DNA from 2 places in the Thermoanaerobacter uzonensis DSM 18761 genome. Region 2 is predicted to be linked to the other one. Evidence: riboswitches for the same ligand, from Rfam matches in the RefSeq annotation. Region 2 holds a riboswitch; the other holds the start of a gene.

Region 1 (7,782 bases), on a different contig from region 2:
AGCTTTACCATATGACAAGCCAACTAAAAGAGCACCTACTAATCCTGGTCCATATGTAGCCGCAATTACATCTATTTCATCAAGACTTAGCTGGGCTTTTTCTAATGCTTCTGCCACTACGAAAGATATTACTTCAATATGCTTTCTTGAAGCTATTTCTGGCACTACCCCACCATATTTTTTGTGAATCTCTATTTGAGAATATATTACGTTCGACAATACTTCTTTGCCGTTTTTTACAACTCCGGCAGCTGTTTCATCGCAGGAAGATTCTATCCCTAAAATAATTATATCTTTCTCCATTATTTCACCACCATCACAAGTCGTATTTCCACATTATAATTGCATCCTCATTATTATCTTGATAATAGCCTTTTCTTCTACCTAATGGTCTAAAGCCATATTTTGCATACAAATGTTGCGCTGTTATATTTGATTCTCTCACCTCTAATGTCATGGCGGTTATTCCATTTTTCTTAGCAAGGTCAATTAAATCTTCCATAATTTTACTTCCAATTCCTTTAGACCTGTAGTCCGGATGAACTGCTATATTGGTTATATGCCCTTCATCTGCAACCACCCAAAATCCTCCATAACCCACAATTTTGTTGTCAACTTCCGCCACTATATACTTAGCACAGCTGTTCTTTGTAACTTCACTTATAAAAGCTTCTTTAGACCAAGGAGTGCTAAAGCTTAACTTTTCAATTTCTAAGACCTCTTCCACATCTTCTTTCCTCATAGGCCTTATAATAACATCCATTAATTAACTCCCCTCACCACTTAAACGAATTTCAGCAGCCGATTTCCTTATATACATCGGCTTGAAATCAAAGTAACTAACTACTTCACCTTTTTTTATCTTTTGAATAGCAATCTCTCCTATGGAAGCTGCTCTTGCCATGTTATCCTTATCCTTTGCAAATAAAGCTTTGTCTCTTATCATCTCTTGTAATTTATCTTTATAGGAATAAACCCCCTCTCCTACGAACAGCACTTTGTCAGAATAATTGCTTATCAACTTCGTAATTTCCTCTAGAGAATACACCCCAGCATCTATTAAAACCTCAAAATTGACACCTTTTATTAGCATTCCATAAACATTTTCATTTAAAGCATCTATAACAGGGCATATAAGTCCTTCAAATTCACTGACATTATATGCAAGAGCTAAAAGAGAAGATACTCCTACAATAGGGATGTTAAGAGCATGAGCCAGACCCTTTGCAGTGGCAGCACCGATTCTAAGCCCTGTAAAAGAGCCCGGACCTTCTGAAACAGCCACATGAGTTATTTGATTTATTGGTACTTCACATTTTTTAAGCAGTTCATCTATCATAGGCATTAAAATTACTGAATGCCTTAGATAATTTATAGAGTATTCTCCTATTATCCCCTTTTCATCTACTAATGCAACAGTAGCAGTTTTAGAAGAAGAATCTATTGCCAAAATTTTCATTATCCCATCTCCTTTAAAAGCTCCTCATATCGTCTCCCAAAATCTTTAAATAAAATAACTCTTTCATCTTCTTTTTCTCCTTTTTGAATTACTACTTCTAACCTTTCGTTCGGAAGTAAAGGTCCTAACCTTTCAGGCCATTCAATTGCACAAACTCCTTCGTCATAAAAATATTCCTCATAACCTATGTCATAAAGAGCCGTATAATCATCTAACCTATATAAATCAAAATGATAGAGGGGAATCCTTCCTCTATGTTCATTGACTAAAGTAAAAGTCGGGCTGGTAATTGGCTCATTTGTTTCTAACCCCTTTGCAATTCCTTTTGTAAAGACAGTTTTGCCACTTCCCAGCTCACCATATAAAAGAATTATATCTCCACTCCTTAACAGCCTTCCTAATTTTTCTCCTAAAGCAATGGTCTCATCTCTATTTTTGCAAATATAAGTCTTTTTCACTAAGTCTCACCCCACTTATTATAACTTTATTATATACTATCTTTTAACAAATTAAAAATAAAAATAATCCCCAGCATATGCTAGGGATCTAATTAATTCTTTAAAAAAGGTGAAAGCTTTTTGTATACCAGCAAGGTAATTACTGACAATACAATTCCTTTTAACACATTAAAAGGAAATATTCCGTATGATATAAGAGTTTTTACATTCACTATATTTTTATTCGCTGCTCTACTCATATTAATTATGGCATCCATAGGCCATCCCATAACTTTTTGGTACAAAGGCAGAAAAACATAATAATTCAAAAGTGAAGCAGTAAAAGCCATCACTACTGTAGCAATTGCCATAGAGATAAGGGCATTTTTTCGCGTCTTATTAAATTGATATATAATCCCTGCAATATAAACAAATATAGAACCTATAGCAAAGTTGGCAATTTCCCCAATACCACCCGACTGAGTTATAGTAGCATGGATTAAGTTTTTAATAAGCTCTACCATTACACCATATAAAGGTCCAATAGCAAAAGAAGCAATTAATGCAGGTACGTCACTAAAGTCAAGTTTTAAAAAGCCAGGAAATAATGGTACCTGAAATTCTAAATACATAAGTATAAAAGCTGTTGCAGAAAGAAAACCTACTTTTACTATGGCTTGTGTTTTAGTCTTTTCCACAATCCATCCCTCCAATTTTATTTACTAAAAAAATCCTGAAGATAAATCTTCAGGATTTTTTGTGATTTGTTTCACAAAAATAGGCACAAAAAGAAAATCTTCTCCCCTCCAGACTTTCACTGTCGGCTTTGGAATTTCACCAAATCGACCGCATGCGCGGCTCGCGGGCTATACCGCCGGTCGGGAATTTCACCCTGCCCCGAAGATTTACCTTCGTCTTATTCAATTTTAATTTTATTTTCTCATTTTTATATATCTTTGTCAATAGTTTTTGTGAAAAATTTTTAATTTATTTTCATAAGGTTATAACTGTGCCTGCTTTTCCCTCTAAAGCTTCTAATGCTTTGCCTAAAGAAGTAATTATAGCTCGCCTTCCTACTTTTGACTTTGCAAACCTCACTGCTGCTTTAACTTTTGGAAACATACTGCCTGGTGCAAAATGGCCTTCTTCCATGTATTTTATTGCCTCTTCCACTGTCATTTTGTCAAGAAACTTTTGATTTGGTTTGTTGTAATTTATTGCCACCTTTTCAACTGCTGTAAGAATCAATAAAACATCTGCATCAATGTCTTCCGCCAACTTTTCAGAAGCCAAATCTTTGTCTATTACGGCAGCTACTCCTTTTAAATTGCCATTTTCTTTAATAACAGGAATTCCTCCTCCCCCAACTGTTATTACTATTACCCCATTTTTTTCAAGTAACTTTATCGTATTAAGCTCTACTATTTCTTTGGGGTCAGGGGAGGGAACAACTCTTCTATACCCTCTTCCACTGTCTTCCACCATTTCATAACCTTTTTCTTTTATTAAAACTTCGGCCTCCTCTTTTGTATAAAAAGGTCCTATCGGTTTTGTGGGTTTCCCAAAAGCAGGATCATTTTTATCCACTACAACCTGTGTTATGATAGTTGCTACTTCTTTTCTGATATTTCTTTCCTTCAAAACTTCTCTTAATGCTTGTTGAACCATATATCCTATCATACCCTGACTCTCTGCCCCACACACATCAAAAGGCATTGCAGGGACAATCTTTGATGCAACTTCATTTTGAATGACTATATTCCCCACCTGCGGACCATTGCCATGAGTAATTACTACAGAATAACCTTTTTCAATTATGTCCGCCAGATATCCCGCTGTCCTCTTTACTACTTCCATCTGCGCCTCTGCAGTAGGAGGCGTATTTACGTCCTGCAGGGCGTTCCCTCCTAAAGCAATAACAACTTTTCCCTTCATAACGTCCTCCCCTGTAACCAATTTTAAAGAAGAGTAGCAATCATTACAGCTTTAATTGTATGTTTTCTATTTTCCGCTTGGTCCCACACTCTTGATTGTTTTCCTTCTATAACATCAAAAGTAACTTCTTGTCCTTTTACTGCAGGCAAGCAATGTAAAAATATAGTATCTTCTCTTCCTGTCTTTTTCATCATTTCCTCATTCACCTGGAAAGGTCTCAAAAGAGCTTCCCTCTCTGTAGCCTTTGCTTCTTCTCCCATTGACGCCCACACATCGGTGTAAATAGCATCTGCACCTTCAAGGCCCTCTCCTAGCACACTAGTAAGTTCAAAAGTTCCTCCATTTTCAGCTGCCATTTGCTTGATTTCATCTATGAACTCTTGTGAAGGCCACAATTCTTTTGGAGAATTAATCACATAATGCATCCCCATCTTAGCGCAGCCTACCGCTAGAGTATTTGCCATATTGTTCCTTCCGTCCCCTACAAATACAAGCTTTCTTCCTTTTAAACTCCCAAATTCTTCTTCTATTGTCATAAGGTCAGCCAAAACTTGAGTTGGATGATATTCGTCAGTTAAGCCATTGTACACAGGCACACCTGCATATTTTGCCAAAATTTCCACGGTTTCTTGTTTGAAGCCTCTAAACTCTATTGCATCAAACATCCTTCCCAAAACTCTTGCAGTATCCTCTATTGATTCTTTGGCTCCCAATTGAATATCATCTGTTGATAAAAATACTGGGTGCCCTCCTTCTTCACCAAAAGCAGTTTCAAAAGCGCATCTCGTTCTTGTGGACCTCTTTTCAAAAATGAGAGCAATAGTCTTACCTAAAAATCTTTGATGTACAACCCCTGCTTTTCTCTCTGCTTTTACTTGTTTAGCAATGTCTAAAATATATCGTATTTCCTGAGGGGTATAATCTTTTAAAGTTAATAAGCTCCTGCCCTTTAAATTAAATGCCATAGTCATCCTCCTTTTAGCAATTTTACTTAATTAATTTTATATTATCTTACCCCATTAGTCAAAAGGTTTATATATCTTCTCTCTTTAAAGGCATCGACATACATCTTGGACCACCGCGTCCCCTCACTAATTCAGAGCCTTCAATTTCAATAACTTTTATTCCATGATTTACTAAGGTGGTGTTGGTTATCTCATTTCTGTTATATGCCATTACAATTCCTGGAGCAATGGCCAAGGTATTTGTACTGTCATTCCACTGTTCTCTTGCTCCTGTTATCTCATCACCTCCTCCACTTTCAATTAAGCTGACTTTATCAAGGTCCAAGGAAGTCTCTAAAACTTTTGTAAAGTCTTCTTCTACCTTAACTTTAATTGATCCCTTTTCTCCCCTTGTAATCCTATAAACCTTTAATTTTTCCTTTATACCAGGATATATTAAAAATTTGTCCACATCCACCATAGTAAAAACTGTATCAAGGTGCATAAAAGTTCGCTTTTTGGGAATTTCTACAGCGATTATCTCTTGTAACTCTTCTCCTCTCTCTAAAAGAGTACGAGAAATTTCTTCAATTGCCTGTGGGGAGGTTCTTTCACTTATTCCAATAGCTATTACTTTCTTACTAAGAACTAACACGTCTCCCCCCTCAATAGGATACTCTGAACGATAATCATACCACAATAGATTCTCCTGTACTTTTAAAGTCTTAGAATGCTTAAAAACATACTTAAGTAACATGGCTTCTCTCTTTCGAGCAATTGTCTTCATACTGCTTACCATCACACCATTGCCAATGACTGCAGCAGGGTCTCTCATAAAATAGCAGTTTGGCAAAGGATTTATAAAAAATGGAGAGTCTTTATAGACATAATCCACTAAAGATTGAGGTTTCGCTTCAGATACTTCTTTTTTCAGAAGTCCTGCAATAGCGTAGTCCACTATTTCTTTGGGGGTTCTTTCCTTTAGAAAATTTGTAATTGTTTTCTTAACTTCTAAAGAAGTATTCATATATGAAACCAAATCATATATAAAAAACTCTTTTATTCCACTATCCTGTAAAACCTCTTCCAGTAAATCTTCTAAATAATAAACTGTCACTCCGTTTTCTTTTAAAGATTGCGCAAATTTGTCGTGCTCCTCCTGAATCCTTTTAAGCCAGGGAATATCATCAAAAAGAAGCTCACTTAAAAACTCAGGCGTCAACCTTTCTAACTCTTTACCAGGTCTATGAAGTAGGACAGACTTTAAATTTCCAATCTCAGAATAAACCTGCAAGCAATATGTGTTTTTCTCCAACTTTGTAACCTCCTCTGTCCTTTTTACTATACTACCTATCCATCAACTCAACTTTATACACCTATAGTATAAACCAATAAAATAACTTTTGCAATTTAACTCAGTAAATTAATGTAAACGTTTTGTATAAAAATAATTAAAAAAAATAGTTTGTTTGTAAAGTTTTAAATAATTATTCAAATATCTCAAGAAAAAGCCCAAAAAATTCCCTCAATAAAACATGGTATGAATAAAAATAAATTATAGAATATCAGACTGCATAAAAAATTTTTTAAAGTTATAAAAAATTACAGTTTGTTGACAAAGTTAAAAAATATTCAAAGGAGATATTTTGCATCGTCGCTCCGATGTTCCAAAGTGACAAAACTAAGCTCGACCTTCGGGCTCCGGCAGGGTACCGGGCACAATCGGCTTCCTTGCCTTAAGGTGCCCGCCTCCGCCATCCTTGGCTTCGGCCCTACCTCCACCCTCGGTCTTGCTAAGTTTTGTTGCCGCTTTGTCACAAGTCACTCCTTATGCAAAATATCTCCTTTACGAAAGTTTGTCTACAGTCTGAAATTTTTTAAAGTTATAAAAAATTGTGAGGCTATTTATTTAGACTTCTCTAAATAAATAGCCCCATGACAGTTTATGCTTTATGTACTAATTTCCCATTAATAAATACATATTTCGTTCTTGTCTTTACTTCCAGCGGATCTCCATCAAAGACTACAATATCAGCGTCTTTTCCTTTTTCAATGCTTCCCACCCTGTCGTCAACTCTTAAAATTTTCGCAGGATTTATCGTGATAGCCTTTAAAGCCTCCATTTCATCCATACCATCCTTTACAGCTAAAGCAGCACATAGAGGCAAGTAATTGAGAGGTATTACAGGGTGGTCTGTCATTATCGCAACTGTAAGTCCTGCTTTTGAAAGAATACCTGCTGTCTTAAAGCTTAAATTTACAAGCTCAATCTTTGATCTTTCAGACAATGAAGGTCCCACAATAACTTTAGCATTTTCTTTCACCAATTCATCAACAATTAAATGGCCATCAGTACAATGGTCAATGGTTATATCTACATTAAATTCTTTTGCAATTCTTAAAGCTGTAAAAATATCATCTGCTCTATGAGCATGAGCTTTCAGTGGAATTTCTCTCTTTAATACTTTTACCAATGCTTCAAGGCCTAAGTCCCTTTCAGGCTTTTTGTCTTCCTCTGCATGCTCCATCTTTTCCATGTACTCCTTAGCTTTTATAAGCTCTTGCCTTAAAAGAGCCGCAACCGCCATTCTAGTTGAAGGCATTTTATGCTGCTCATGGTAAACGGATTTGGGATTTTCACCAAAAGCAACTTTTATCGCTGCTGGTTCTTTTACTATCATATCATCTATTCTTTTACCATAAGTTTTTATAACCGCAAACTGTCCTCCTATAACATTAGCACTGCCAGGACCTGTCGCAACAGTCGTAACCCCTGCTTGATAAGCCTCCTCAAAATACTTATCCATTGGATTTATTCCATCAATCGCTCTAAGTTGGGGAGTTATAGGGTCTGTCGCTTCGTTTCCATCTGCTCCTTCAAACCCCATAGCATTTTCCCACATTCCAAGATGACAATGAGCATCAATTAAACCCGGCATAACTGTAAAGCCTTCTACGTGAATCACCTCTGCATCCAAAGGAGCAATCAAATCCTCTCCAACATCAA
Region 2 (7,782 bases):
TGGTCACCACAGTCACATCTTAACGACCCCAATATATCCCCCGTCAGGCACTCTGAATGTATCCTCACAAGTACAGGGTCCCTATTTATGTCTCCTTTAATCAGAGCTACATGCTGTTTTCCTGTTAATATTTCTTCATACCCGACAATTTCAAAATTCCCATATTTTGTTGGAAGTTTCGCCTGTGCTACCCTTCTCACAAGTATTTCATTTTTCATTCTGTACTTTATCAAATCTTCAATAGATATGATTCTTAATCCAAATTTTTTTGCAAACTCCAAAAGGTCATGTAATCTTGCCATATTCCCATCGTCTTTTATGATTTCGCATATTACTCCAGCAGGTTTGAGTCCCGCAAGAACTGCAAGGTCTACAGCCGCTTCTGTATGTCCTGCTCTTACTAAGACACCACCATCTTTTGCTCTTAAAGGAAAGATATGTCCCGGCTTTGTAAAATCTTCTGGCTTTGAATTATTATCTACTAATTTCTTCACCGTCAGTGCTCTTTCAAATGCAGAAATACCAGTGGTACATTCTTTATAATCTACAGATACAGTAAAAGCAGTTTCTTTATGGTCAGTGTTATTCTCAACCATTTGGTAAATGCCAAGCTCATTAAGTCTCTTTTCTGTCATTGGAACACATACAAGACCCCGTCCATATTTTATCATAAAATTAATGTGTTCTCCTGTAACTTTTTCTGCTGCCATAACTAAGTCGCCTTCATTTTCCCTATTTTCATCATCTACCACAATAATCATTTTCCCTTGCTTTATATCTTCTATTGCATCTTCTATCCTATCAAACATCGGTCTTTCCCCCTTAACTTAGAGAAGTCATCCACATCTATATAAATCCATTTTCTTTTAATAAATCTTTTATATCCTTTTTTCCTATTAGTTTTTCTACATATTTAGAAAGTATATCAACTTCGATATTTACACTATCTCCTACCCTTTTATAACCCAATGTGGTCTTAAGCATTGTATGTGGAATAACTGAAATAGCAAAAGAATCATATCCATCCTCAACAACCGTTAAACTTATACCATCAACCGCAATACTTCCCTTCCGCACAATGTATTTTGCAAATTTCTCATTTATAGCTATCTTAAATATAAAAGCATTTTTTTCCTGCCTTTTGTCTATGATTTTTCCAACGCAATCTATATGACCAGTTACGATATGCCCACCCATTCTCCTTCCAACTTGAAGTGCTCTTTCAAGATTGACAATGCTTCCAATTTTTAAATCTTTTAAATTGCTTGCTCTCATGGTTTCAGGCATAACGTCAGCTGCAAAACTTTCGTTTGACATATTAGTAACAGTTAAACATACACCGTTAACTGCTATACTATCACCTATTTTTGTTCCCTCAAGGACTTTGCTACATTTAATAACAATTTTTGTAAAAGTACCATGTATAATATTTTTAACAGTTCCTGTTTCTTCTATAATTCCAGTAAACATCCGCCATAACCTACTTTCTTACATATGCTGTTATTAGTATATCATCATCTATTCTATCAATCTCCACATCTTTTAATTCTATTGAATTTCCTATATCCGAAAAACCTGTACCTTCTACAGGTGTTAAAGCATTTTTCCCTCCTATTATTCTAGGTGATATAAAAAACATAACTTTATCAACAATTCCCTCTTTAAATAAAGACCAATTTAATGTCCCACCGCCTTCAATCAATACACTATCAATCCCCCTCTCTCCAAGTTTTATCATTAGCTCTTTTAAAGGTACTTTTCCACTGTCGTTCTTTAATATAATAACTTCAATATCCATATCTTCAAGCTTCTTTCTCACATTGTTTAGCATAAGTTCTGTTGTAGCAATTATCGTTTTTGCCGTTTTGTCTCTTATTACATTTGAGTCAAGTGGAATTCTACCTCTACTATCCACAATAATCCTTACAGGATTTTTATACCCCTCCAACCTTGTTGTAAGCATTGGGTTATCCTTAATTACTGTATTTATCCCAACCATAATCGCGGATACACGTCCTCTTATTTTATGAGCAAATTTTCTTGATTTCTCATTTGTAATCCATTTAGAAATTCCATTATAACAAGCAATCTTACCATCAATACTCATAGCAGATTTTAATATCACAAAGGGAAATTTTGTCGTAATATATTTAACAAATATTTCGTTGAGTTTCCTCGCTTCTTTCTCCATCATCCCCACATGTACTTCTATTCCCGCCTCTTTTAACCTTTTTATACCATTTCCGCTAACTTTAGGATTTGGGTCTTCCATCGCTATATACACTCTCTTAATGCCAGATTTAATTATTTCTTCAACACAAGGTGGTGTTTTGCCATAATGGCTGCAAGGTTCAAGTGTTACAAACATAGTAGAACCTTTGACATCTTCAACTGCATTTTTTAATGCATTTACTTCAGCATGGGGACCTCCAAAATATTCATGATAACCCTCACCTACTATTTTTCCATTTTTAACTATTACAGCACCCACAAGTGGATTAGGGTTTGTGTATCCCCATCCTTTTTCAGCCAGTTTTAAAGCCCTTTTCATATATTCTTCCAATTTAATCCCTCCTATACTAAAAAATCCTGAAGGTTAAACCTTCAGGGTTAAAAAAACCCCAGAGAATATATTCCCTGGGGAATATTTCTCCTTCTCCCATCCAGACTTTAACTGTCGGCCTCGGAATTTCACCGAGTCTGCCAAAAGGCTCGCGGGCTATACCGCCGGTACGGAATTTCACCGATCCCCGAAGGTTTTATCCAATTGTATTTTCAACAGTACCACCTGCAGGAATAAAAGGAAGCACCATTTCATCTTTATCTATAATACATTCTATCATAAAAGGTCTATTTTCGCTATAGGCTTTTCTAAAAGCTTTTTCGAATTCTTCCTTTGTTGTAATTCTTATTCCTTCTACTCCAAAGTCATTTGCAAGCTTAGCAAAATTCAAATTTGCATTCAAATCTGTGTGAGAAAATCTCTTGTCATACAAAAGATTTTGCCACTGTCTTACCATTCCTAAAGTTTGGTTGTTGAGTAGTACCGTTATAACCGGAATATTATATACAGCAGCTGTTTCTAAGGCATGTATATTCATTCTTAAACTTCCATCACCTGCAATGTTTACAACTCTTTTATCTGGCTTTCCCACTTGTGCACCTATTGCAGCAGGAAGCCCAAAGCCCATTGTCCCTAGTCCTCCTGAGGTAACAAAAGTCCTGGGCTGTTTAAATTTATAATACTGCGCAGCCCACATTTGATTTTGTCCCACTTCAGTGGCTATTATAAGGTCATCGTTTGAAAGCTGTTGAATTTTTTCTACTATCCACTGAGGCCTCAAAACTTCATCGTTTTTATACTTTAATCCGTGCTTTTCTCTCAAGAAAGAAATTTCCTCTAACCATTCTTTTCTCTCAATGAATGGAAGTTTATTCGTTAAAAGTTTCAATACTTCTTTTACTTTGCCTATAACTGCTACCTCCACTTCCACGTTTTTCCCTAATTCTGCAGGGTCAATATCAATATGGATTATTTTAGCATTTGGAGCAAGTCCTCCTGCTTTGCCAGCGACTCTGTCGCTAAATCTTGTCCCTATTGCTATCACAAGGTCTGATTTATACACAGCCAAATTTGCAAATCTGCTTCCATGCATGCCAATAAGACCTAATGACAAAGGATGGTCTTCTGGAAAGCATCCTAACCCCATTAAAGAAGTAGCAACAGGTATATTGGTCTTCTCTGCAAATTCTATAAGTTCCTCTGATGCTTCTCCCCAAATCACTCCTCCTCCTGCAAATATTACAGGTTTTCTACTTTTCAAAATGAATTCAATGGCTTTGTCTAACTCTTTTTGCGAAACTATTCCATTGACATTGCTTTTTATATTAATACTATCTCCCATTTCCTTAACATATTCTATATCAGCATTCTGTATATCTTTTGGAATATCAACTAACACAGGACCAGGCCTTCCACTTTTGGCTATTGCAAATGCCTGCCTTATTGTATCTGCTAATTTATCAGGAGACTTTACAATAAAGTTGTGTTTAGTTATAGGCATGGTAATTCCTGTTATGTCAACCTCTTGAAAAGCGTCCTTTCCTATAAGATTTGTAGGAACCTGTCCTGTTATCGCCACAACAGGTACTGAATCCATATAAGCATTAGCTATACCCGTTACAAGATTGGTAGAACCGGGGCCAGAGGTAGCAAAGCAAACCCCAACTCTTCCCGTAACTCTTGCGTAACCATCTGCCATATGAGCTGCCATTTGCTCGTGAGTAGCTAAAATATGCCTTATATCAGAGTCATAAAGAGCATCATAAATGGGAATAACTGCTCCTCCTGGTATGCCAAATATAGTATCAACGCCCATCTCTTTTAAAACTTCTATAACTACTTGCGCTCCTTTTAACTTCATATACCTCCCCCCTTAAAAACCGCACCTGTATTTGCAGAAGTCACCTGTTCTGCATATCTTGCCATATAACCATTTTTTATCTTTAGTTCAGGCCTTACCCATCTTTTCATTCTTTCTTTAATCTCCTCATCAGTTAATTTCACATTAATTTTTCTTGCGGGAATATCAATTTCAATAATATCCCCATCTTCAATAATCGCTATTTCTCCTCCTTCCATAGCTTCCGGAGAGACATGTCCTATGGAAGCTCCTCTTGTTGCACCTGAAAATCTACCGTCTGTTATAAGAGCGACCTCTTTGTCAAGTCCCATACCCGCAAGAGCTGAAGTAGGACTTAACATTTCTCTCATTCCCGGCCCACCTTTTGGACCTTCGTATCTTATTACTACCACATCGCCTTTTTGTATTTTTCCTCCATATATTGCAGCTATGGCTTCTTCTTCAGAATTAAATACCTTTGCTGGTCCTTCATGTCTTAACATCTCTTTTGCGACAGCAGATGCTTTTACAACAGCTCCTTCTCTTGCAATGTTCCCGTACAGTATCGCAAGACCTCCAGTACTGCTGTAAGGGTTGTCTATTGGCCTTATCACATCATGATTTAAAACTTTAGCGTCTTTTATATTCTCTCCTAATGTCTTTCCTGTAACTGTTAATGCTTCAATATTTATAAGATTAGCTTTCGTCAGCTCTTTTAAAACAGCTGAAATTCCGCCTGCAAAATAAAGGTCCTCTATGTGGTATTTCCCTGCAGGACTTAATTTACATAAATTAGGTACTCTTGCACTAATCTCATTAATCTCATTTAAAGGTATATCTACGCCTGCCTCATGAGCTATAGCTTTTAAGTGCAATACTGTATTTGTAGAACCACCTAAAGCCATGTCTATACTAAAGGCGTTTATAAATGCCTCTTTTGTAAGTATATTGGAAGGCTTAATTCCTCTCTCTACAAGCTCCATGATTTTTATTCCAGCTTGTTTTGCAAGTCTTATCCTTTCAGAATAAACAGCTGGAATTGTGCCATTTCCTGGAAGTCCAATTCCTAAAGCTTCTGTCAAGCAATTCATAGTATTTGCGGTAAACATACCAGAGCAGGAACCACAGGTAGGGCAAGCGTTAAGCTCTATTCTGTAGAGGTCTTCCTCAGTGATTTTACCAACCTTGTGAGCCCCTACCGCTTCAAAAACACTGCTCAAATCACAGGTATCTCCATTACACTTTCCTGCAAGCATTGGGCCTCCGCTTACAACTATTGCAGGAATATTAAGTCGTGCTGCTGCCATAAGCATTCCTGGCACTATTTTGTCGCAATTAGGTATAAGCACAAGCCCGTCAAAACCATGGGCCATTGCCATGATTTCAATGCTATCTGCAATAAGTTCTCTACTCCCTAAAGAGTATTTCATACCTTTATGGTTCATGGCAATGCCATCACAAACACCAATAGTGGAAAACTCTATAGGAGTTCCTCCTGCCATTCTGATGCCTGCTTTTACAGCTTCAGCTATTTTGTCAAGGTGAATATGTCCTGGTATAATTTCGTTTTTTGAATTTGCCACACCAATAATCGGCCTTTTTATTTCTTCATCTGTAAGGCCTAAAGCATATAAAAGTGACCTATGCGGCGCCTTTTCAACTCCTTTTTTTATGCTATCGCTTATCAATCTCTTCACCCCTTTACATACTCTACCACTTTATCTCCCATCTCCTGAGTATTTAAAATTATTCCCTTTCCTAAATCTAAAGTCCTATAACCTGCCTCTAAAACTTTATTTACTGCATCCTTTATGTCATTAGCAGCATCTATAAGGTCAAAAGAATATTCCAGCATCATAGCAACTGACAGTATTGTAGCTAAAGGATTTGCTTTTTTTGTTCCAGCAATATCTGGAGCTGAACCATGTATAGGTTCATAAAGTCCTACTTTATCTTCTCTTAAGCTAGCAGAGGGAAGCATACCTATAGAACCTGTAAGTTGGGAAGCCTCGTCACTTAATATATCGCCAAACATATTGGAAGTGAGAATTACATCAAATTGAGAAGGATTTTTAATTAGTTGCATAGCACAATTATCTACATACATATGGTTTAACTCAACATCAGGATATCTCTTACTTATTTCTTCTACCGTTTTTCTCCACAATCTTGAAGAATCCAAAATGTTTGCCTTGTCTACAGAAGTGACTTTCTTTTTCCTCTTTAAAGCCGCTTCAAAAGCAATAACTGCTATCCTTTCTATCTCTGAAGTCTGGTACACTTCTGTATCATAAGCCTTAAAACCATAATCTATAGCAACTGTTCCTCTCGGTCCAAAATAAATACCACCAGTAAGTTCTCTTACCACAAGAATATCTAACACCTCTTGTAATAATTCGTTTTTTAAAGGAGAAGCTTCTTTTAAAGGAGGATAAAGAACAGCAGGTCTTAGATTTGCATAAACCCCTAGGCTTTTTCTCAAAGCCAGAAGACCCGCCTCTGGCCTTTTATCCCCCTCAAGGTCATCCCATTTAGGTCCCCCTACTGCTCCCAAAAGAACAGCATCGCTAGAAAGACATGCATTTTTTGTCTCCTCCGGATAGGGAACACCATATTTATCTATAGCATCTCCCCCAAATGGATACTTTTTTACATCAAATTTAAGTTTGTACTTGTCTTCTATAGCAGACAAAACTTTTAACCCTTCTTCTATGACTTCAGGTCCAATTCCATCTCCAGGCAAAACAGCAATTTTAAACAATTGTCACACCTTCTCTCTGACATAATTTATAAGTCCACCATATTTCATTATTTCTTTTATGAAGTCAGGAAAGGGTTGAGCTTTAAATTCTGTTCCTTTAGTCAAATTTTTTATGATTCCATTATCTGTATCAACCAAAACAATATCACCTTCTTCAATCCCATCTACTGCCTCTTTGCATTCTAATATCGGAAGCCCTATATTTATCGCATTTCTGAAAAAAATTCTTGCAAACGACTTAGCAATTATACAGGATATACCAGATGCTTTAATAGCAATTGGCGCATGCTCTCTGGAGGATCCACTACCAAAATTTTCACCTACAACCAGTATATCTCCTTCTTGAACTTTGTTTTTAAACTCTTTGTCTAAATCTTCCATGCAATGCTGTGCCAATTCTTGTGGGTCTGATGTGTTTAAATACCTTGCTGGTATTATAACATCTGTATCTATATTGTCCCCATATTTTATGGCTTTCCCCTGCATCATTCTACCTCCTCTGGACTTACGATATATCCTGCAATAGCTGAAGCCGCCGCAACAGCTGGACTTGAAAGATACACTTCACTCTCAGGATGTCCCATTCTTCCTACAAAATTTCTATTAGTAGTAGCCAGT

What was found. Region 2 has a riboswitch for FMN ahead of ribD (bifunctional diaminohydroxyphosphoribosylaminopyrimidine deaminase/5-amino-6-(5-phosphoribosylamino)uracil reductase RibD). Riboswitches for the same ligand answer to the same signal wherever they lie in the genome.
Region 1: it holds a riboswitch for FMN, as region 2 does, so the genes downstream of both, BUB32_RS02510 (ECF transporter S component) here and ribD (bifunctional diaminohydroxyphosphoribosylaminopyrimidine deaminase/5-amino-6-(5-phosphoribosylamino)uracil reductase RibD) in region 2, are expected to answer to the same signal.

The regions. Positions count from the first base shown of each region.
Region 1 covers NZ_FQUR01000007.1:158,702-166,483, reverse strand. The annotation lists gene tsaD (tRNA (adenosine(37)-N6)-threonylcarbamoyltransferase complex transferase subunit TsaD) at 1-303, opposite strand, end outside; gene rimI (ribosomal protein S18-alanine N-acetyltransferase) at 317-763, opposite strand; gene tsaB (tRNA (adenosine(37)-N6)-threonylcarbamoyltransferase complex dimerization subunit type 1 TsaB) at 767-1,459, opposite strand; gene tsaE (tRNA (adenosine(37)-N6)-threonylcarbamoyltransferase complex ATPase subunit type 1 TsaE) at 1,459-1,917, opposite strand; gene BUB32_RS02510 (ECF transporter S component) at 2,010-2,594, opposite strand; FMN riboswitch at 2,687-2,805, opposite strand; gene arcC (carbamate kinase) at 2,890-3,831, opposite strand; gene argF (ornithine carbamoyltransferase) at 3,855-4,796, opposite strand; gene arcA (arginine deiminase) at 4,864-6,090, opposite strand; gene BUB32_RS02490 (amidohydrolase) at 6,719-7,782, opposite strand, start outside.
Region 2 covers NZ_FQUR01000013.1:56,933-64,714, reverse strand. The annotation lists gene BUB32_RS08580 (bifunctional 3,4-dihydroxy-2-butanone-4-phosphate synthase/GTP cyclohydrolase II) at 1-809, opposite strand, end outside; gene BUB32_RS08575 (riboflavin synthase) at 847-1,470, opposite strand; gene ribD (bifunctional diaminohydroxyphosphoribosylaminopyrimidine deaminase/5-amino-6-(5-phosphoribosylamino)uracil reductase RibD) at 1,481-2,563, opposite strand; FMN riboswitch at 2,648-2,762, opposite strand; gene ilvB (biosynthetic-type acetolactate synthase large subunit) at 2,760-4,424, opposite strand; gene ilvD (dihydroxy-acid dehydratase) at 4,421-6,091, opposite strand; gene leuB (3-isopropylmalate dehydrogenase) at 6,097-7,164, opposite strand; gene leuD (3-isopropylmalate dehydratase small subunit) at 7,168-7,650, opposite strand; gene leuC (3-isopropylmalate dehydratase large subunit) at 7,650-7,782, opposite strand, start outside.